Linked DNA regions of Acidaminococcus fermentans DSM 20731. The protein of the gene in region 2 interacts with the protein of the main gene of each other region in a pairwise test. Links are inferred from orthologs where the notes say so. Each region holds a gene or a part of one and is shown on either strand. Other genes may lie near its edges. The genes, in order: ACFER_RS01210 and sfsA.

The links.
Region 1: the proteins of sfsA (region 2) and ACFER_RS01210 interact in binary tests that used the Escherichia coli proteins (3 or more experiments, as listed by UniProt). The link is inferred for Acidaminococcus fermentans DSM 20731 from one-to-one orthologs.

Annotation. Positions count from the first base shown.
Region 1 is NC_013740.1:275,906-287,104, reverse strand. Bases 7,613-10,592 are described here. They hold ACFER_RS01210 (glutamate-5-semialdehyde dehydrogenase), read right to left. Parts: upstream 9,741-10,592; coding sequence 8,484-9,740; downstream 7,613-8,483. Other genes in these bases: proB (glutamate 5-kinase), read right to left, coding at 9,754-10,592; ACFER_RS01215 (efflux RND transporter periplasmic adaptor subunit), read right to left, coding at 7,613-8,296. In the rest of the region: ACFER_RS01250 (IS1182 family transposase), read right to left, coding at 1-980; ACFER_RS01245 (cyclodeaminase/cyclohydrolase family protein), read right to left, coding at 1,076-1,696; ACFER_RS01240 (formate--tetrahydrofolate ligase), read right to left, coding at 1,716-3,386; ftcD (glutamate formimidoyltransferase), read right to left, coding at 3,414-4,319; ACFER_RS10745 (HutD family protein), read left to right, coding at 4,521-5,084; ACFER_RS11495 (hypothetical protein), read right to left, coding at 5,141-5,308; ACFER_RS01225 (ABC transporter permease), read right to left, coding at 5,301-6,515; ACFER_RS01220 (ABC transporter ATP-binding protein), read right to left, coding at 6,508-7,206; more of ACFER_RS01215, read right to left, coding at 7,226-7,612; more of proB, read right to left, coding at 10,593-10,878; GTPase ObgE, read right to left, coding at 10,939-11,199. UniProt on the Escherichia coli protein: Catalyzes the NADPH-dependent reduction of L-glutamate 5-phosphate into L-glutamate 5-semialdehyde and phosphate. The product spontaneously undergoes cyclization to form 1-pyrroline-5-carboxylate.
Region 2 is NC_013740.1:1,478,894-1,489,884, forward strand. The notes cover bases 4,678-7,449. They hold sfsA (DNA/RNA nuclease SfsA), read left to right. Parts: upstream 4,678-5,610; coding sequence 5,611-6,288; downstream 6,289-7,449. Other genes in these bases: ACFER_RS06810 (MBL fold metallo-hydrolase), read left to right, coding at 4,678-4,852; ACFER_RS06815 (hypothetical protein), read left to right, coding at 4,974-5,591; leuA (2-isopropylmalate synthase), read right to left, coding at 6,491-7,449. Outside these bases: ACFER_RS06795 (hypothetical protein), read right to left, coding at 1-793; ACFER_RS06800 (SLC13 family permease), read right to left, coding at 878-2,251; ACFER_RS06805 (PP-loop family protein), read left to right, coding at 2,334-3,509; more of ACFER_RS06810, read left to right, coding at 4,052-4,677; more of leuA, read right to left, coding at 7,450-8,182; ACFER_RS06830 (phosphoribosylaminoimidazolecarboxamide formyltransferase), read right to left, coding at 8,630-9,805; ACFER_RS06835 (radical SAM protein), read right to left, coding at 9,970-10,884; ACFER_RS06840 (hypothetical protein), read right to left, coding at 10,938-10,991. UniProt on the Escherichia coli protein: Binds to DNA non-specifically. Could be a regulatory factor involved in maltose metabolism.

The DNA.
Region 1 (11,199 bases), 1.2 Mb from region 2 along the record:
CCATGGTGCTCATAAAACTTTTCCAGAAGGGGAACGAAGCAGTCCATATCTGATCTGTACTGGTTTACGTCAAGGACCGCTATGTATTCATCAGCTATGCCAACTTGGACGTTATATGCCGGCAGCAGCTGGTCGTTTCCCATGTAGTCTCTCTTAATCCGCATAAACGTAGCTGAATGATCCGTTTTAGAATAGCTATTACGATTCTCTCCACAGATACTCAATTTCTTTCCATATTCCTTAAGTTTCTGCAGATACACTTTTAGTTTTTCGTAATTCCGCTGTTCCGGACTCTTATGGTGTCCTTTGCCATGGGCAAATCTTTCCTCGTCCAGTTCCCAGATTTCGTGAAGTTTGCTCAGGATGAGCTCCAGATATTCAGGAGCATATTCTGAATTGTTTTCGGCTTTCAGTCCACCACAGCTCAGCATCTCGTTGATTTCTTCCAGGAGTGCTGAGATTTTGGCAAACAGCCGGAATCTCGATTTCTCCGTACCTTTTTTCCAGACCCAGGAGTATTTGTTGGCATTGGCTTCGAATTTGGAGCCATCGATATAGAGGTGGTCCAGGTCCACATGCTCTTTGGTGATGATTTCTTGGGTAATTTCATAAAAGAGCGATTCAGCTTGATTCATCAGGACAGTATTGATGAAATATCCGAAAGTCCGATAGGACGGGTGTTTACCGTCCATAAGGTATTTATAGCGGATATTGACTTTGCAATTGTCTTCCAGCTTTCTGAGAGAGATGCATCCTTCATCCATAAACCCGAACAGAACCGTTTTCAACATATTGATGGGATTATATCTGATTCTTCCCAACTCATGAGCAGGAAGTTTGCTCAGATATTTGCGTAAATCGATTTCCTCCATAAATCTGTCAAATGTGAAAACCGGATCTGTGATATCCAGGCACTCAGAAAAAAATGCTGGTAAAATTCCCTGTTTGGGAGTACCATAATACACAGTTAGGTTTTTCATAGCAGTTAAATTCTAACACGAAAAAGGACTTTCGATTCACAAGAATCGAAAGTCCCTTTCGTTTTCATGGAGCTATTATTTCACAGCCCCTTCTTTTACAGCTTCACCTGATCCAGCAGTGCCTTTTCCCGGGCATCCACCTCTTTTTCGATTTCCGCCATTCTCTTTTTCAGATCTTCCACGAACAGGGCATCCTTGATGCTCCCCAGGTTGATCTTCACATTGAGGAAGGCTCCCCGTACGGCAGCCCGCGCATTCATGGCGGCTACTGCCCCATCAGTGATGGCATTCTGATTGCCTTTGGTGATGACGGTTTCCGCCAGAGCGAATAGTTCGTTGGCCTTCTGGCCCACCTTGAAGGGAACCAGGGCCGCGCCCTTGGTGGCATCCTGGATGGCGGCACTCCGGGCCTTTTTGGCCTCGTCCGTATCCTTGGGCATTTTAAAGGCAGCCATGATTTTATTGAAGGCATTGCTGTCCTCATCGATGAGGGCCAGGAAATCATCCTTCAGGGCAGTGGCTTTGGCAGCCACTTCCTTCATGTCTCCTTCCACAGCCGCATATTTTTCCTTGCCCAGAGTCAGGTTGGCCACCATGGCAATGAGGGCGGCGGAAGAAGATGCGTTCAGGGCCGCGATGCTGCCCCCTCCGGGAGCCGGAGAAGAAGACGCCGTTTCATTGATGAATCCTTCCACAGTCAGTTTGCGCAATTCCATTGGATCTTTTCCTCCCTGCTCAGAACAGGCCGTAAATCTTGCCGTTGTTGTCGATATCCATCTTCAGAGCAGCCGGTTTCTTGGGCAGACCGGGCATCACCATGATGTTGCTGGTCTGGCAGACGATGAACCCTGCCCCATTGGAAACCCGCACATCCTGGACATTGATCTTGAAGCCCTTGGGCGCCCCCAGGAGAGCCGGGTTGTCGCTGAGGGAATACTGGGTCTTGGCCACGCAGACCGGCAGTTTGTCCAGACCCCAGTCTTCCAGCTGTTTGATCTGTTTCTTGGCGTTGGGGGTAAAGGTTACGCCGTCGCCGCCGTAGATCTTGGTCACAATAGCCTTCAGCTTGTTGGGAATGGTGTCGTTCACATCGTACAGTTCCACTTTCTGGGGTTTCTGTTCTTCCAGCATGGCCACCAGTTTGTTGGCCATGTCGATGCCGCCTTCGCCGCCTTTTTCCCAGCATTCGTTCAGGCTGACTTCCACACCGTAGCTGGCGCATTTCTGCAGCAGCATGTCGATTTCAGCCGGGGTATCCGTGGCGAATTTGTTGATGGCCACCAGTACCGGCAGACCGAAGGTCCGCATGTTTTCCACCTGTTTGGCCAGGTTGGAGAACCCGTCGCTGACTGCCTGGACGTTTTCCTGGCTCAGGTCTGCTTTGGCCACACCGCCGTGCATCTTCAGGGCACGGATGGTAGCCACCAGCACCACGGCATCCGGATACAGATTGCCGTAATGGCATTTGATGTCCATGAATTTTTCAGCCCCCAGGTCCGCACCGAAGCCGGCTTCCGTAATGGCGATATCTCCCAGTTTCAGGGCCATCTTGGTGGCCAGCAGGGAGTTGCATCCATGGGCGATGTTGGCAAACGGACCGCCGTGGATGATGGCCGGGGTATGTTCCAGGGTCTGGACCAGATTCGGTTTGATGGCATCCTTCATCAGCATGGCCATGGCGCCTTCGCAGCCCAGCTGATGCACATGGACCGGATTCCCGTCCAGGTCACAGCCGATGACGATCCGGCCGAACCGGGCCTTCAGGTCTTCCAGATCCTTGGCCAGGCACAGGATGGCCATGATTTCAGAAGCCACGGTAATGGTGAAAGCGTCCTGACGGGGGAAGCCGCAGACTTTGCCCCCCAGGCCCACCACCACGTTCCGCAGGGCACGGTCGTTCATGTCCATGACCCGGCGCCAGGTGATCTGCCGGGCATCCAGACGCAGTTCGTTCCCGTGATGGATGTGGTTGTCGATCATGGCGGACAGCAGGTTGTTGGCTGCCGTAATGGCGTGCATGTCTCCGGTGAAATGGAGGTTGATGTCATCCATGGGTACCACCTGGGCATAGCCGCCGCCGGCAGCACCGCCCTTGATCCCGAACACAGGTCCCAGAGAGGGTTCCCGGAGGGCCACCACAGCCTTTTTCCCCACCCGGTTCAGAGCCTGGGCCAGACCGATGCTGGTGGTGGATTTCCCTTCCCCGGCAGGGGTGGGAGTGATGGCGGTCACCAGGACCAGTTTCCCATCGGGTTTCTTTTCCAGACGTTTCAGCACATCCAGAGAGATCTTGGCTTTGTAATGGCCGTACTGTTCCAGTTCTTCCGGTAGGATCCCCACTTTGTCAGCAATCTTGCTGATGGGTTCCATGACGTTTTTTTGTGCAATCTCGATATCGCTCAGCATCGAATTTCCTCCTCTGTGGATCGACTTTTATTCTTCCAGTTCCAGCAGCCGTTTTTCCAGGATTTCGTCCAGATTGAAGTTTTCGATCTGCAGATAGTATTCCGCAGCCATCAGCAGAGCCTTCATGGGAACGGTCCCGATGACTTCACTGCCCACTACATTGACGCCGTACCGGCGGGCTTCCATCTTGATCATTTCAAAAGCCTGGTACACGGCGGATTTTTCGTAGTTCACCAGGTTCATGGAAACCTGTACCTGGTTCCGTTCTTCCAGTTTTACGCCCATGGCCTTGACATAGTGGAGACCGCCGCCGATGTTCCGGACCTTTTTGGCAATGGCATCGGCCACAGCCTTGTCGCTGCAGTCCAGGTTCACGTTGAAGGCCACCAGGGGAACCCGGGCGCCCACGGCAGAGCAGCCGGATTTTTCATTCATGACCGCAGGGCCGTAATCCGGTTTCCATTCCGGATCCTTGATCTTTTCAAAGAAACCTTCGTACTGGCCTTTCCGCACGGCAGCCAGGTTCCGGCGGGCTTCCTTAGTGCAGGCGTCTTCATACAGATAAACGGGGATGCCCATTTCACCGTATGCCTTGCCCACCGCATTGGCAATGGCCACGCATTCGTCCATTGTCACGCCCATAACGGGAGTGAAGGGAACCACGTCCACCGCACCAAACCGGGGATGAGCCCCATGGTGGGTCCGCATGTCGATCAGCTGGATGGCGACTTTCGCCATATTGATGGCTGCTTCGGTAACCGCTTCAGGAGAGCCGATGATGGTTACAACAGAACGGTTGTGGTCGGCATCGCTGGAATAATCCAGGATCTTCAGTCCTTTGATTTTGCGGGCTTCATCAACGATCTTTTCAACCTTTTCCTTATCCCGGCCTTCACTGAAATTCGGAACAAATTCAACCAATTTTTTCGCCATAATGGCACCTCCATCAGTCACTTGTAGTTTGTTGACAACGGAAAGGCATTTCCAATGCCTCTGTTTGCTATTATAGTATGAATTCTTCGCCTAAAAAACGTCTGAAATCAATTTTTTCCGATATTTTTATTTTTTGACACTTTCTGGACGTTCCTTCCCTAGGATGAAACTGGAAAAGACTCTTGCAAATGAGGTGATCCTATGGATATCCTGAAACGCTCCCGGAGCCAGGCGGTAACCACCCGCTGGTCCGGAGGCACCACCACTGAATTTTACATTGATCCTCCCGGCAGTGCCTATGCCCGGAGAGATTTCCTCATCCGGATCAGTTCCGCCACCGTGGATCTGGAGGCATCGGATTTCACCCTGCTGCCGGATTACAACCGGATCATCCTGCCCCTCCGGGGAGGGTTCACCCTGACTTTCCCGGAAGACGGGAACCGGCAGGTGACCCTGGGGCCCCTGGAGCAGGCTTCTTTTGACGGAGCCTGGCACACCCATTCCGTGGGAAAAGCCGTGGATTTCAATGTGATGGTCCGGAAAGGCCATACCGGCACCTGTGAAAAAGTCACCGGAAGCCGTCTCCTCCAGCCGGCTTCCCGGCGGTTCGTCTACGTGCCCTTCCTGACGGATGCCCAGCTGAAAGGCGCTGTTTTGGACGGGAAGCCCCTGGAGCAGGATACCCTCTACGTCCTGCCTCCGGAAGGAAGTTGCGGACTGACCCTGCCGGAAGGGACGCCGGTGCTGTATATTGTGGTGGAATAGGAAAAAGGGGGGCTGTGAAAAAATGATTTCTCATTTTTTCACAGCCCCCTCTTTCATTATCCCGTTATCTTCTCCACCACCCACATGAGTCCTGCCACGATCAGCAGGAACAGGACCAGGGCCCTGCCCCGGTCCCGGATATCGAACCGGGTCTTGGGACGGTGGAGGAATTCCACGAACCCCCTCCATTTCTGCCGGAGAGTGGGCTTTTCCGCCTTATTCATAACGCAGGGCATCGATGGGATCCAGCAGCGCCGCTTTCTTGGCCGGATACAGGCCGAAGAACAGGCCGATGCCCACGGAGAACACCACGGAAATGATGGTGGCCGCAATGGAAATCACAATGGGCCAGCCAATGATCTTGGCGGCGATCACGGAGATCACCGTCCCCAGGATCATCCCGGTGGTACCCCCGGTGACCCCGATCACCATGGATTCCACCAGGAACTGGAGCAGGATATCGTGATAGGTGGCCCCCAGGGCCTTCCGGATACCGATTTCCCTTGTTCGTTCCGTTACGGATACCAGCATGATGTTCATGATGCCGATGCCCCCCACCAGCAGACTGATCCCGGCCACAATGGCCAGCAGCAGGGTGATGGATCCGGTGGTTTCCTGGGCCGTCTTGATGATTTCCGTCAGATCCCGGACGGAAAAGTCATCATCCGCCCCGGTCTTGATCTTGTGCCGGGTCCGGAGCAGTGTCACCACATCGGACTGGACCTGGGACACGGTATTTTCGTTTTCACACTGGATGGTGATGTTCCGGATGTAGGTAAGCCCCATGAGCCGCTGCATGGCCGTGGTCAGGGGGACAAACACAATGTCATCCTGATCCTGGCCCATGGCGGACTGTCCCTTGGAGGCCAGCACCCCGATCACCGTAAAGGGAGCCTTGTTGATCCGCATGATCTGTCCCACGGCATTTCCGTCCGGGAACAGGGTATCCGCCACGGTTTTCCCGATGACACAGACTCTTTCCCGGCTGTTCATGTCCCGCTGGCTGTACATCCGTCCCTGTTCGATGGAATAGCTCCGGATGGACAGGATGTTGGGGGTGACCCCCTGGACCTGGGAGGTCCAGTTCTGATTCCCGGCTACCAGCTGGTAACTGTTCTGGACTCCGGGGGCCACGTATTTGATGCCGTCCACGTTCTTTTCGATGGCCTTGGCGTCCTCGTAGGTCAGCTTGGCCCCGCTGCCGCTGGCAATCCGCTGGCCGTTGGCCGTCCGGCCGCCGCTCATGACAATCAGCAGGTTGCTGCCCATGCTGGTGATGTTTTCCTTGACTTTTTCCTGCATCCCCAGGCCCAGGGACACCATGGCGATCACGGCGCCCACCCCGATGATGATGCCCAGCATGGTCAGGAAGGTCCGGATCTTGTTGGCCAGCATCCCTTCAAAGGCCATTTTTACACATTCTCTAAACAACCACCTGACCTCCTCCCTCTTTCTCTTCCGTCAGCCGGCCGTCCCGCATCACCAGGATCCGCTGGGTCATGGCCGCCAGTTCCGGTTCGTGGGTGACCATGATCACCGTTTTCCCCTCCTGGTTCAGCTTCTCGAAAATGTCGATGATTTCCAGGGTGGATTTGGTGTCCAGGTTCCCGGTGGGTTCGTCGGCCATGATGATGGCCGGATTGTTGATGAGCGCCCGGGCAATGGCCACCCGCTGCCGCTGGCCCCCGGACATCTCATTGGGTTTGTGGTACATCCGGGTCCCCAGCCCCACATTGGTCAGGGCCTGTTCCGCCCTTCTGGTCCGCTCTTCCAGGTTCACACCCGCATAAATCAGGGGCAGGGCCACGTTTTCCACCGCCGTCAGCCGGCTCAGCAGGTTGAAGCTCTGGAACACGAAGCCGATCCGCCGGTTCCGGGTCCGAGCCAGTTCATCGTCGGTATAGTTGGCGATGTTCTTCCCTTCCAGATAATATTCCCCGGAGGTGGGCCGGTCCAGACAGCCCAGGATATTCATCATGGTGGATTTGCCGCTGCCGGAAGGCCCCACAATGGAAGTGAATTTGCCCTTTTCGAAATTCACCGTCACATGGTTCAGAGCATAGACGATGGTATCCCCCATCTGGTAGCTTTTCACAATGTCTTTCAGTTCAATGACGTTCATGGCCTGGTTCCTCCTGTCCTTAGATCGGAGGCCCCATCCGTCTGTTGGTGCTGCCGGTGGCCTTGGCGGTCTTTACCACCAGTTCGTCCCCGGGCTGGAGATCCCCCTGGACCGCCACCCGGTCTTCCCCGGTCAGCAGGACTTTCACAGGGACTTTCCGGGAGGTATTGTTCTCCTTGTCATAGACCAGTACGTATTTCTGGCCATTTTCCGTATGGATACACTTGTTGGATACGGTCAGGGCATCCTGGATTTCATCCACGATCACATTGGCCCGGGCGGTCATGGTGGGCAGCAGTTTCCCTTCGGAGTTTTCCACATCCACATAGCAGGTGTAGTAGTTCACGTTGTTGGTGGTGGTGGCGCTGCGGCCGATCAGACTGATGGTCCCCTTGAAGGTTTCGTTGGGATAGGTATCCACGGTGAATTCCACGGTCTGGCCCTGTTTGATCTGGCCGATATCCGATTCGTCCACCATCAGGTAAATCTGCATCTTGTCCAGGTTGGCCACGCTCATCAGTACCTGGGGCGTGGAAATACCGGAGGATACGGTTTGCCCCACAGGGGTGGGCTTGCCGATCACATAGCCGTCGATGGGTGTGCTGATCACCGTATCGTTTACGTTGGACGTGGCCTGTTCGTATTCCGCCTTGGCCACCCGGTAATTGGCCTCTGCGGTATCGAATACGCTCTGGGCGATGGCCCCCTGCTCCAGCAGGGCCTGGTCCCGCTCATAGGTGGCCTGTTTATCCACCAGGGCCGCCCGCTTCATTTCCTGGGTGGCCTTCAGGGAGGTATCATCCAGTTTCACCAGAGCCTGTCCCGCGGTCACATGCTGGTTTTCCGTTACATAGACCTGGACGATACGGCCGGTGATCTTGGAGTTGATGTCCACATTGTCCAGGGCTTTCAGGGCCCCGGTGGCGGAAATGGTCTTCCGCAGATCCCCCCGCTGGACGGCGTCGGTCCGGGTGGCCGCCACGGCTTCCTGGGTCTTTTTCACCTGGTAGTATTTGTAGCCGCCGGCCCCGCCGGCAACCAGGATTGCCAGGACAATCAGCAGCACTTTATGCTTCTGCACGATGTTCACGCTGTCTTCCCTCCATCAATTTTCCTGCCTCCGCAGGAAAAAATACGGATGTACAGAGAATGGCTCTCCATACATCCGCTCCCTCATTCTCTTATATCTACGGTTATTGTAAAAAAGATTTATGAAGCCCCCATGAATGGTTTTGAAACAACTCAGTATTCGTACCATTCAGAAAGTCCCTGCCCTGTCACTTCCGCACCTGGCCATTGCCGTTCACCAGGTATTTGGTGGTGGTCAGTTCCGGCAGGCCCATGGGCCCTCTGGCATGGAGTTTCTGGGTGCTGATGCCGATTTCCGCCCCGAATCCGAATTCGAACCCGTCCGTGAACCGGGTGGAGGCATTTACATAGACGGCCGCCGCATCCACCAGCTGCTGGAACTTCCGGGCATTTTCGTAGTCGTCCGTCACAATGGCTTCCGAATGGCCGGTGCTGTACCGGCGGATATGGGCCACCGCTTCTTCCAGACTGTCCACCACTTTCACGGAAAGCCGCAGATCCCCGTATTCCGTGGCCCAGTCCTCTTCCGTGGCAGGCTGCACATCCCCGCTGTAGCCCTGGGTCCGGGCATCCCCCAGCACGGTCACATGGGCCTTTTTGTAGGCTTCCAGCATGGCCGGCAGGAAGGCGTCCGCAATGTCCTTGTGGACCAGCAGGGTTTCCATGGCATTGCAGGTGGAAGGCCGGTTCACCTTGGCGTTCATGGCGATTTCCACTGCCATGGGCACATTGGCATAAGCATCCACATAGGTGTGACACACTCCGGCTCCCGTTTCGATCACCGGCACGGAAGCGTTGTGGACCACATTCTTGATCAGTCCGGCCCCGCCCCGGGGGATCACCACATCCACCAGGCCTTCCAGATGGATCAGTTCATCCACCGCAGCCCGGTCCGGCACATTGACGAACTGGACCGCCCCTTTGGGCAGCCCGGCCTTTTCCCCGTAGGCAATCAGCACATCGCTGACTGCTTTGTTGGAATGGAGGGCTTCCCTGCCCCCCTTCAGGATCACGGCATTGCCGCTTTTCACGCACAGGGCGATGGCGTCGGCGGTTACATTGGGCCGGGCTTCATAGATGATCCCGATGACCCCCAGGGGCACGGACACCTTGGTGATGGTCAGCCCGTTGGCCAGGGTGCTCCCGCTGAGGATCCGTCCCACCGGATCCGGGAGCCCGGCCACCTGACGGATGCCCTCGGCCATCTGGGCCAGCCGGTCATGGGTAAGCAGCAGCCGGTCCAGGAGGGAATCCCGCAGCCCTCCCTTCCGGCCTTCTTCCATATCCACGGCATTGGCTTCCAGGATGTTTTTTTCTTCTGCCAGCAGCCCCTCTGCCATGCTTTCCAGGATGTCATTCTTCACACGGGTATTCAGGATGCCCAATTCCAGGGAAGCCTGTTTTGCCGCTTCCCCCTGGGTCCGTACCATTCCCACTTCGTACATGGTTTCTGCCCCCTTACAGTACCACCAGGTTGTCCCGGTGGATGGCTTCATCGTAATGTTTGTAGCCGATTTTTTCTTCGATCTGGCTGGTCCGGCAGCCTTTGATCAGGTCCAGGTCTTCCGCATTGTAATTGGTCATGCCCCGGGCCAGTTCATGGCCCTCCTGATCCAGGACGCTCACCGTGTCCCCGCTTTCGAAGCTGCCTTCCACCCCGGTGATGCCCACCGGCAGGATGCTGCAGCCCCCTTTCTGACGCAGGGCTTTGGCCAGTCCCTCATCCACAATGACTTTGCCGCTGATCCTGGACCCGAAGGCCAGCCACTGGTTCCGGAACCGGAGATGGCTTTCCCGGGGTACGAACAGGGTCCCCACAGGTTCGCCCCTCATGATCTTCCGGAGGATCTCCAGATCTTCCCCATTGGCAATGATCAGGGCAATGCCGGCACTCATGGCGTTCTTGGCCGCCTGGAGCTTGGTAAGCATGCCCCCGGTGGCGTTCTTGGAACCGGCGCCTCCGGCGGTGGCTTCGATTTCCGGGGTCACTTCCTCCACCACGGAAACCAGCCTGGCCTCCGGATGGGTCTTGGGATTGGCGGTATACAGCCCGTCGATGTCCGACAGCAGGATGTCCAGATCCGCATCCGCCAGGCTGGCCACCAGGGCGGACAGGTTGTCGTTGTCCCCGATTTTGAACTCGTCGATGGCCACCACATCATTTTCATTGATGATGGGGATCACCCCCCAGGAAATCATTTCCTGGAGAGCATTCCGGGCATTGGCATAGCTGTGCCGGTTCACCATATCCGACTTGGTCAGCAGCACCTGGGCCACCACCTGGCCGTATTCCCCGAAAAGCCGTTCATAGATATGCATCAGGATGCCCTGGCCCACGGCGGCACAGGCCTGTTTCCCCGGGATGGAGGCCGGCTTGGCCTCCAGGCCCATCCGGCCCACCCCGGCAGCCCCGGCCCCGGACGACACCAGGATCATTTCCTTCCCCTGGTTCTGGAGGTCCGTCATGATCCGGGCCAGTTTCTCGATCTTTTCATAGTTGATCTTTCCGTTGGGATAGGTAATGGTACTGGTCCCGACTTTTACCACCACGCGTTTGACTTCCGCAATTTTACTGCGATCCATGGCATCAACCCCTCTGTGCATATTGGATGAACCTGCTTTTCCCTGTGTTCCGGGATTTTTTTACTGTTCCTGATAATCGAAGACCATATCCCCGATTTTCACCGACTGGCCTTCCTGGATGCCCTTTTCCTTCAGGGCCTTTTCAATGCCCAGCCGCCGCCAGATCAGCTGGAACCGGTACACCGCTTCCTCATTGTCGAAATTGGTCATGGCCACCAGCCGTTCGATATTCTTTCCTTTTACTTCAAAATCCGCATCTTCCGTATCCCGCAGGATGGTGAAGGAATCCGGATCCGCTTCGTCCACTTTGCCGATGTCGAT
Region 2 (10,991 bases):
AGATGGAATCCTTGTCGGTCTGGATGGGACTGCCGAAGCTCCGGAGAGCCTTCCCTTTGCTGTTGAAAGCCTCCACCATGTTGAGGCCGTTGGGCTTGATCCGCCCGCCCCCGTAAATGGTGCCGTCCCCGGTGATCCGCACCTGGGTCAGGCCTCCGGCAAAGGGTTTGGCCCGGTTGTGGAGGAAGGCGGGATGGTTCTTCTCAAAGGCCCCGTCCCGGTAATCCGCCAGGGTAAAGTTGTCGTTGCCGTACAGGTAGGCCTGTTCATACCCCGGCAGGAAGGCCACCCGGGTGGCGGTGGTGTTCCCCTTCAGGCTGATGATGTCGTTCCCGTCCCGGAGGGTGTGGATGCCCTTCTTCACATAGACGATATCCCCGTTGCCGGCCAGGTCCACACTGAGGACCATTTTTTCCGGGATGGTGCAGGTCCCTTTCTTCCCGAAGCTCCGCAGGGGGAACAGGCTCCCTTCTTTCCGCTGGTAGGCCTGGACCGCGGTGCTGTCCCCGTCCTGGCTCCGGAGGGCGATGTAGAATCTGTCATCCCGGATCACGAAGCTGAGGATCTTGTCCACGTCGTAGCTGGTGATCTCCGGGGTGTTGAAGCGCTGGAGCTGGAGTCCCATTTTCCCCAGTTCCACCTGGCGCACCGGCTGGGGCTTCAGGTGGACGATGTGCATTTCGATATCCGTCCGGTAGGTGTAGCCCACCACCCCCAGGATCACCGCCAGGGTGAGCAGCAGGAAGGTGAGTCTGGACCGGAACCGGGATTTTTTCTTCTTCTCCTCCGTCATGGACAAAACAGCCAACCTCCTTTGGTTCATTCTTATCAGTATACCATGGGGCCGGGGCAGGGGCAACAGGGAGGGCTTACCGACTCAGCCCGCAAGCCACCCCATCACCACCGCACACAGGACCCGCACCAGGCACAGGGGCAGGCCTCGGCGGAACAGGGTGGCCGGAGCCAGGCCGGCGCCGCAGGGGATGGCCCGGATGCCGGTGGGCAGCAGGAAGGCCCCGTTGAACCCCATCACCGCCGTCATCCACCAGGGCAGGAGCGGCAGGCCGGCGCTGTGGGTATAGGTGATCACCAGGGGGATGGTGAGAGCCGAGGAAATGGTGATGCTGGATACTTCCGAGAGAAAGGCCGCCAGCCCCACGATTCCCGCCGCCAGAGGCAGTCCCGGTGCCAGGGCCTGTTTTCCGGCCCACCGGGCCAGCTGCCCGTTGGCTCCGGAGGCTTCCAGCAGGATCCCCATGGCCAGGCCCCCGGCGAACAGGATCAGCACCCCCCAGATCATGTGCTCCTGGACCTGTTTCCAGGTCAGGAGGGGCTTCCCGTCCTTCCCGTCGAGGAAAAACAGCAGGAACCCCAGGCTGCCGTAAAGATAGGCCGGCAGCAGCCCGGGCAGCAGACCGGCGTACAGCGGCCGCAGGAAGGATCCAGTCAGGGCCAGTCCGAACAGCCCCAGACAGATTTTTTCTTCCCGGGTCATGGGCCCCATCTGCCGGCACTCTTCCAGAAAATAGTCCCGGGTCCCCTGGAGCTGTTCCACCGGTTCTTTCCTGACCAGCTGGACCCCCAGGGTGGCCAGGGTGGTCAGGGCCAGGTAGGGCAGAAAGGCCAGGAACCAGCGGGTGAACAGGAATTCCTCCCCGGTGGCCTGCTGGTAAAGAGCCGCGGCGATCACGTCCATGGCCCCTCCCACCGGGGTCCCCACGCCCCCCACCACGGAACCGAAAGCAATGGCGCACAGGATGGGAGCTGCCGCCGGATCGCTGCCCCGGTATCCGGCCGCCTTCACCATGGCCAGGGCCGTGGGGGTAAAGATGGCCACCACCACCGCATTAGGCAGCACGATGGAAAACAGCACCGACGCCAGGAACCACACGGTAATCTGGCTTTTCATGCTGGGTCCGATGAAGGCCAGGCACCGGAGGGCGATCCGGTGGTCCAGGCCGATAGGTTCCCAGGGCAGGGTCAGCAGGGTGGCGGCAAAAAGCAGCACGATGCTGCTGGAGGCATACTGGGCCAGCACCCGGTCCATGGGAGCCAGGGAGAGAAATGCATTGGCCACCACCGGCAGCAGGGCCGTCACCGTAAGCCCCACCGGCCGGGTGATCCACCAGAAGATCATCCACAGTGACACCCCGATGGCCCAGGCCCCGGATGCCCCGAACCCGTCAGCCAGCAGCCACCGGCACAGCAGCATCAGCCCGGGCCCCAGCCAGAGATAAATCCGTTTCTTCATACCCGTCACCCCTTTTGGTTGATAGGTTCATTATACCATGGTACAATGGAAACCAATCTACAATAAAGGAAGCTTTGAATCTATGACCATGAATCTTTCCCAGTGGGATGACAAAACTGAAATCACCGTGGAGGAACTGGCGGGTCTCTCCCCGGACCAGCGGTTCCTGGCGGACATCCGGGATCCGGCGGCCTTTGACCGGGGCACGGTGCCCGGCGCCATGAACCTGAACCCCCTGGCGCTCCAGGAAGGCAGCGTGGACCTGCCGGAAGACCGGCTCATCGTCCTGGTGTGCATGTGGGGGAAGATCAGCCTGGGCCTGGCCGCCAATCTCCGGGACCAGGGATACACCGCTGTTTCCCTGGCAGGGGGCTACTCCCTGTGGCTCCAAAAACGGCTGGAACGGGAAAACGCCCTGGCGGCGGAAGATTCCCAGCGGCTGAAACGGATCGAATCCTCCCTGCGCCGGAAATACAAACGGCGGATTTCCAGCAAATTCGTCCAGGCCATCTGTGATTACGCCATGATCCAGCCCGGGGACAAGATTGCCGTGTGCATTTCCGGAGGCAAGGATTCCATGCTTATGGCCAAGCTGTTCCAGGACCTGAAGCGCCACAACAAGATTCCCTTCGACCTGGTGTTCCTGTGCATGGATCCGGGGTACAATGCCATGAACCGGAAGATCATCGAGGAAAACGCCAAACTGCTCCAGGTGCCCCTCACCTTCTTTTCCACGGAAATCTTCGAAGCGGTGTTCCATGTGGAGGATTCCCCCTGCTACCTGTGCGCCAAGATGCGCCGGGGGTATCTGTACCGGAAAGCCCGGGAACTGGGCTGCAACAAGATCGCCCTGGGCCACCATTTCGACGACGTAATCGAGACCAATCTCATGAGCATGCTCTATTCCGGCGCCATCCGCACCATGCTCCCCCGGCTGAAAAGCACCAGCTGCCCGGGGATGGAGCTGATCCGGCCCCTGTACTACGTCCGGGAGGAGGACATCAAGAGCTGGCGGGACGAAAACGGCCTGTATTTCATCCAGTGCGCCTGCAAGTTCACGGAAACCTGCTCCACCTGCCACACCGACGGGACCACCGATTCCAAGAGGCTGGAAGTGAAGAAGCTGATCGCCGCCCTGGCGGAAAAGAATCCCCAGGTCCCGGCCAACATCTTCCACAGCCTGGAAAACATCAACCTGGACACGGTATTGAAATACAAGCAGAACGGAAAGGAACATTCTTTTCTGGAGGAAATGTGAAAAAGAGGGGTGTGAAAAAATGATTTCTCATTTTTTCACACCCCCTTCTGTTTCATTTCTCCTCCCACACCTTCACCTTCACCCGGATCTCCTGATCCGCGCTTCCGTAGAAGATGCCGCTGTTCATGGGACAGTCCCGTACGTCCCGGCCCACGGCGATGCGGATGTGCTTTTCCCCGGAGCAGGATGGCGTTGTCGTAGGCCCGGTTCAGGGTGCTTCAGCAGTTCCAGTTCTGCCGGAATGCCCATGATCAGTCCCCTCCTGAATATTGTGCTGGATATCAGAGCGTAAAGTCTGCGCGCCGTCTTTTCTCTGATGGAATCAGAGTACAGCGGAATTTTCTTGTTCGCAGAAACAATTTACTTTATCTTATTATTACTTTCATTTTCTGTATCATATATACCTTGATTGAAAGTTTATTGTCTTTTTATCATATTTGTCCGTATAGACAGCGGACGGACAGGGTTTTGGTTTCTGCCCCTTCCCACCCGGTTTCAGATACGGTATACTAAAGAGAAGAACAAGGAAGGATACCAATCGTATGGAAATTTTGTTTTTGGGTACAGGCCATGCCATCTCCACCCGGTGCTACAACACCTGCTATGTGCTGCGCCAGAATGAACGCTACCTGCTGGTGGACGGGGGCGGGGGCAACGGGATCCTGCGCCAGCTGAAGCGGGCCCGGCTGCCCTGGCAGAAAATCAAGGATATTTTCGTCACCCACCGGCATATGGACCATGTGCTGGGGATCTTCTGGGTGATCCGGATGATTGTGAAGGCCATGAAACGGGGCACCTATGTGGGAGAAGCCCGGATCTACGGCCACGATGAGGTGATCACCCTGCTCCGTTCCACCGCCCGGCTGCTGCTGGACCCGGGGGACCTGAAGTTCCTGGATACCCGGCTCCATTTCATCACCGTGGAAGACGGGGAAACCCGGAAGATCCGGGGCTGGGACGTGACCTTTTTCGACATCCATTCCACCAAGGCCAAACAGTACGGCTACATATTGGAAAGCAACGGCCACAAACTGGGCTGCTGCGGCGACGAACCCATGAACGACCACAATTTTACCCGGCTTTCCGGCAGCCAGTGGCTCCTCCACGAAGCCTTCTGCCTGTACCGGGAACGGGACCGGTTCCGGCCCTATGAAAAGCACCATTCCACCGTGCGGGAAGCCTGCGAAAACGGCGACCGGCTCCAGGTGCCCAACCTGATCCTCTACCACACCGAGGACACCCACCTGGCCCAGCGGAAGGAACTGTACACCGCCGAAGGCAAGGAATACTACCAGGGGAATCTGCTGATTCCCGACGACCTGGAACGGGTGCAGCTGTGGTGAGGAACTGAATGCCCGAAGGGCTGTCCGTCTCCTGAAAGGGACGGGGGACCAGCCAAGGGCTGGTGGTGGGGGTTCGCCAGAGGCCTGGTACATTCTTTGGAAGATATAAGGAGGCATTCTCATGGAACACAACAGAAAACACTCCCTGCGGTCCAAGGGCCAGGATATCATCGAATACGCCCTGATGCTGGCCATTGTGGTGGGCATCGGCTTCCTGATCTACAACCAGAGCAACATGGCCGATAAGATCAACGCTGTGTTCGGGAATGCCAACAACCTGTTGGCCACCGTGGAAAAAGAAAGCGATCCGGCTGTCCTCCACGACCGGAATTATGCGGACGCCATGGCGAAAATGCTGAAGGATGCCATTGCCAAGGGGACGGTACAGCTTTCTGACGGAGCCACCGTAGGCATCTATGCCCAGAATGCCCCCAACGGCAAAGCGGACAAGTACAATATCAACGGTCTGAAAACGGGAAATGTGACCGTCAACGGAAAAGATTACATGGCCAACGGGGCCTTTTACGGCTTGTGGAAAGCGGTGGACGACAGCCAATCCTACACCGGTGCCTCCGTGGCCCAGAAAGACAAAGACTGGTATGGCGTGGAAATCACGAACAATGGCAGCGGCAATTATACGGTTAAATACAGAGATGGCAGCGGCTACAGCAATGCCAGCAAAGATGGGTTCCGGCCTTCCGACAGCAACAACTACAAGACGGAAACCTGGAATCCCTGAGGAAAGGACCTGACTTTTCATGCACTACCCCAACATCACTTCCGGTACCTTCCGTTCCCGGCCCAACCGGTTCATCGCCCAGGTGGAAATCAATGGTAAGGAAGAAACCTGCCATGTGAAGAACACCGGACGCTGCCGGGAACTGCTGGTCCCAGGGGCCAGGGTGTACCTCACCGCCAGTGACAATCCCAAACGGAAGACCCGATACGACCTGGTGGCGGTGGAAAAAGGCCCCCGGCTCATCAATATGGATTCCCAGGCCCCCAACAAGGTGGTCCAGGAATGGCTGGAACAGGGAGGCCTCCCCGGCCTTACCAGAATCCAGCCGGAATTCCGGTACGACCAGTCCCGGTTCGACTTCTACCTGGAACAGGGGGACAGGAAATCCTTCCTGGAAGTGAAGGGCGTCACCCTGGAAGAAGACGGGGTGGTCCGTTTTCCCGATGCCCCCACCGCCCGGGGAGCCAAACACCTCCATGAACTGATCCGGGCCGCCAAAGAAGGGTACGGAGCCTGGGTGTTCCTGGTAATCCAGATGGAAAACGTGGACCATTTCGAACCCAACTGGCGCACCGACCCGGATTTCGGCCAGGCCCTCCTGGACGCCAGAAGCCAGGGGGTCACCCTCCTGGCCTGTGACTGCAAAGTGACCCCGGAAACCCTGGAAATCGGGAAGCGGGTGGAGATTGTGTTATAAAAATCGTTCCCGTAGGGGTGGCAGGCCCGGCCGCCCGCCAAAGCAGCAGTTGACTATGTGTTTTGCGGGGCGCCGGGCCTGCGCCCCCTACGGTTTATGCTGTTCAAAATCAATTTGCAAAATTGATTTCCAGCGGCCGTTGACAGATGACCGCTGACAAAAATACGGGGTACTGCACAAAACGTGCAGTACCCCGTATTTTTTATTTCTGTCCGATCGCCCGGTTGATGGCATTGATAATGCCCAAGAGGGAGGCGGTGTTGATGTTGGGATGGATGCCCACACCGAAGATGTGGCCTCCGTCCGGTTTCTTCAGTTCGATGTAGGAAATGGCCTTGGAATTGGAGCCCTGGCTGATGGCGTGTTCGTGGTAGTTGATGAACTCGAACCCGTCCACCCCGATCTTGTTCAGGGCATTGAAGAAGGCATCGATGGGCCCATTCCCGTTGCCGGAAATGTGCATTTCCGTGCCGTCGGCCTTGATGTCCCCTTCAAAGATGGTGCTGGTGTCCTCATCCCCTTCGTGGTTGTCGTACACCTTGTGGGCCCCCAGTTCATACTTGCCCCGGTAGTCCACATATTTTTTGTTGAACAGTTCCACGATCTGGCTGGCGGACAGTTCGTCCCCGTATTCGTCGGCGGCTTCCTTCACCATATGGCCGAATTCCGGATGCATTTCCTTGGGCAGGTAATACCCCACCGCCTGCTGCATCACAAAGGCAGCGCCGCCCTTGCCGGACTGGCTGTTGATCCGGATCACCGGTTCATATTCCCGGTGGATATCCGCCGGGTTGATGGGCAGATAGGGCACTTCCCAATAGCGGCTGTTGGTATCGGCCATGTACTTGAAGCCCTTCCGGATGGCATCCTGGTGGGACCCGGAAAAAGCGGTGAAGACCAGTTCCCCGGCGTAAGGATGGCGGGGTTCCACCTTCATCTTGGTGACGCTTTCGCAGATCCGTTTGATCCGGTTGATGTGGGAGAAATCCAGCTGGGGATCGATGTTGTGGGTGTACATATTGAGGGCCAGGGTGACGATGTCCACATTCCCGGTCCGTTCCCCGTTGCCGAACAGGGTCCCTTCCACCCGGTCGGCTCCGGCCATCAGGGCCAGTTCCGTGGCGGCCACCCCTTCACCCCGGTCATTGTGGGGGTGCAGGCTGATGATGGCCCGGTCCCGGTCCTTCAGATTCCGGATGAAGTATTCGATCTGGTCCGCATAGGTGTTGGGGGTGGACATTTCCACCGTGGAAGGCAGGTTGATGATCACCGGTTTTTCCTTGGTGGCACCCAGGGTGTCCAGCACCGCTTCACAGATTTCCACTGCATAGTCGGTTTCCGTGCCGGTGAAGCTTTCGGGAGAATATTCGTACCGGATGTTCATGCCGCTTTTGGCGATTTCTTTTTCCGTCAGTTCCCGGATCAGTTTGGCCCCGTCCACGGCAATCTTGGTGATCCCTTCCATGTCCTTCCGGAACACGATTTTCCGCTGGAGGGTGGAAGTGGAATTGTAGAAGTGGATGATCACGTTCTTTGCACCCTTCACCGCTTCAAAGGTCTTCTTGATCAGTTCCGGACGGGCCTGAACCAGCACCTGGATGGTCACGTCATCGGGGATGTAGTTGTCCTCAATCAGGGTCCGGAGGATTTCATATTCCGTTTCAGAAGCGGAGGGGAATCCCACTTCGATTTCCTTGAAGCCGATCTTCACCAGGGTAGTGAACAGCAGCAGCTTTTCTTCCAGCTGCATGGGGGTCACCAGGGCCTGGTTCCCGTCCCGCAGGTCTACGCTGCACCAGACGGGGGGCTTGGTAATGGTCTTGTCCGGCCAGGTACGGTCCGGCAGGCTGACTCCCTGGAAGGGAATGTACTTTTTAATGGGCTTATGCATCATGAATTCCTCCTTGTTTTTGCGAGGCGGGTATAAAAAATCCCCGCCCCCTGTTGTGCTCTAGGGGCGAGGCAAACAATTCCACGCTGTACCACCCTGATTCAGCCAGTCAAAAGACCGGCCCTTTCACCTCTTACCGCAACGGTATAAGGCTAAGGTCTGTAACGGGACCTCCCGTTCCGGACTACCTGTCACCCGGACGACTCTGGAACCAGTTATCATTCAGAAACGGATTATCGACTCCCAGCAGCTGTCGACTCTCTGTGAACCCATTTTCTGATCTTCTTTCCTTCACAGTCATTGTTGGTTACATTTTTGAACTTGATGGTGCTTATTATAGAGTGTTTTATAACGGCTGTCAACAAGTTTTGGGAAAAATGTTTAAAAAAATATGGAGGGGTGAAAAGATTCACCCCTCCGGTCGCGAGTCGCGACCAGGCTCCCTTTCCATCAATGATGGAACAGCCGTACGCCGGTCATGGCCATGGCGATGTTGTATTTGTCGCAGGTTTCGATCACATTGTCGTCCCGGATGCTGCCGCCGGTCTGGGCAATGTATTCCACCCCGCTCCGGTGGGCCCGTTCAATGTTGTCCCCGAAGGGGAAGAAGGCATCGGATCCCAGGGCTACGCCGGTGTTTTTGGCGATCCAGGCTTTCCGTTCTTCCCGGGTCATGGGTTCCGGTTTTTCCGTGAAGAAGTTTTCCCATACGCCGTCCGCCAGCACATCTTCCCAGTCGTCGGAGGTGTACACATCGATGGTGTTGTCCCGGTCCGGTTTCCGGATATCCGCCTTGAAGGGCAGGTTCAGCACCTTGGGGCACTGGCGCAGCCACCATTTGTCCGCCTTGTCCCCGGCCAGACGGGTGCAGTGGATCCGGGACTGCTGGCCGGCGCCCACACCGATGGTCTGGCCGTCCTTCACATAGCACACGGAGTTGGACTGGGTGTATTTCAGGGTGATCATGGCGATCAGCAGATCCCGCCGGGCATTTTCCGGGATTTCCTTGTTCTTCGTGGGACGGTTCTGGAGCAGTTCTTCCGTAATGTGGTCGTTGTTCCGTTTCTGTTCGAAGGTGATGCCGAATACCTGCTTGGTTTCCAGTTCTTCCGGTTCGTAGGCCGGGTCGATCTGGATCACATTGTATTTGCCCTTTTTCTTGGCGGACAGGATTTCCAGGGCTTCCGGTTCATACCCGGGAGCAATGACCCCGTCGGAAACTTCATGCTGGAGCACCAGGGCCGTGGCTTTGTCGCACACGTCGGACAGGGCCACGAAATCCCCGAAGGAGCTCATCCGGTCCGCACCCCGGGCCCGGGCATAGGCGCAGGCCAGCGGAGACAGTTCCATGCCTTCCACACTATAGATCTTCTTCAGGGTATCCGTCAGAGGCAGGCCCACGGCAGCCCCGGCCGGGCTTACATGCTTGAAGGAAGCGGCAGCCGGCAGTCCGGTGGCTCTCCGGAGTTCCCGCACCAGCTGCCAGCTGTTGAAGGCATCCAGGAAGTTGATGTATCCGGGTCTGCCGTTGAGCACCGTAATGGGCAGGTCCGCCCCGCTCTCCATAAAGATCCGGGCCGGGATCTGGTTGGGATTGCAGCCATACTTCAGTTTCAGTTCTTTCATGAAAGATTCCTCCTTAGGGTCAAAAGAAAAACCGACCCCGGGCCACAGCAGGTGCCCAGACGGTCGGCGTTCTACGACCATGCTCCCTGTGGGTAAACCCACTTCCGTCAGTCACATGATCTGTCGGTCTCATTATAGCATTGTCAGCCGTCCACGGTCAACTGTCAGACCTTTTTTATTCCCGTCCCATCGAAGGGCGGGATGAACTGGCTGTCGGCGGAACCGGCCTCCTGGACGAAGCCATCCTCGATGGGGCTCTGGAACAGGTAGTCTTCCACTTCCTGGTACTCCTCTTCTGCCAGGGGACGGCCGATTTCCGGATACTTTCCCTCTTTGGCCTGCCCGCAGGGCACATACTGGCGCATCAGGCTGAACAGCACCTGGCCGGGGGCGAAATTCTCCGCCACCCAGTCGATGATCCGCTTGCTGTCCTCCGTCATGCCCGGCAGGATCATGTGCCGGATGATCACCCCTTTTTTCAGCAGGCCGGTTGTTTCATCCATTTCGTAGGGACCGGTCTGCCGGAACATTTCCCGGATGGCGGCGGTGGCCACGGCAAAATAATTCCGGGCGTGGCTGTACCGCCAGGCAGCTTCTTCGCTGACGTATTTCAGGTCCGGCAGGTAGATCTGGACCTTCCCTTCCAGCTGCCAGAGGGTCTCCACCTTTTCGTAGCCCCCGCAGTTGTACACCACCGGCACCGGCAGTTTGGGCTCCAGGGATTCCAGGATGGTGGGCAGGAAATGGGTGGGCGTCACCAGGTTGATGTTGTGGGCCCCCCGGGCGATCAGGTCCCGGTAGATCCGGCGCAGATCATCAGCGGTCACTTCCCAGCCCTTTCCTCCGCTGCTGATCTCGCTGTTCTGGCAGAACACGCACTGGAGAGTGCAGCCGGAAAAGAACACGGTGCCGCTGCCCCCGGAAGTGCCGCTGATGCAGGGTTCCTCCCACAGATGGAGAGCCGCCCGGGCCGCCCGGGGCCGCCAGGGCATCCGGCACCACCCCAGGGTGCCCGGGGCCCCGGCGGTTTCCTGCCGGTCCACCCTACATTCATGGGGACAAAGAGTACATTGGGTCATAATGGGTTCCTTTCATAAAAGAGGAGCTGCTTATGCAGCAGCTCCTTTATTTCTCAGTATTTATACCCCCAGGAATACCGTCCCCGGTAATTGTAGGGATAAATGGT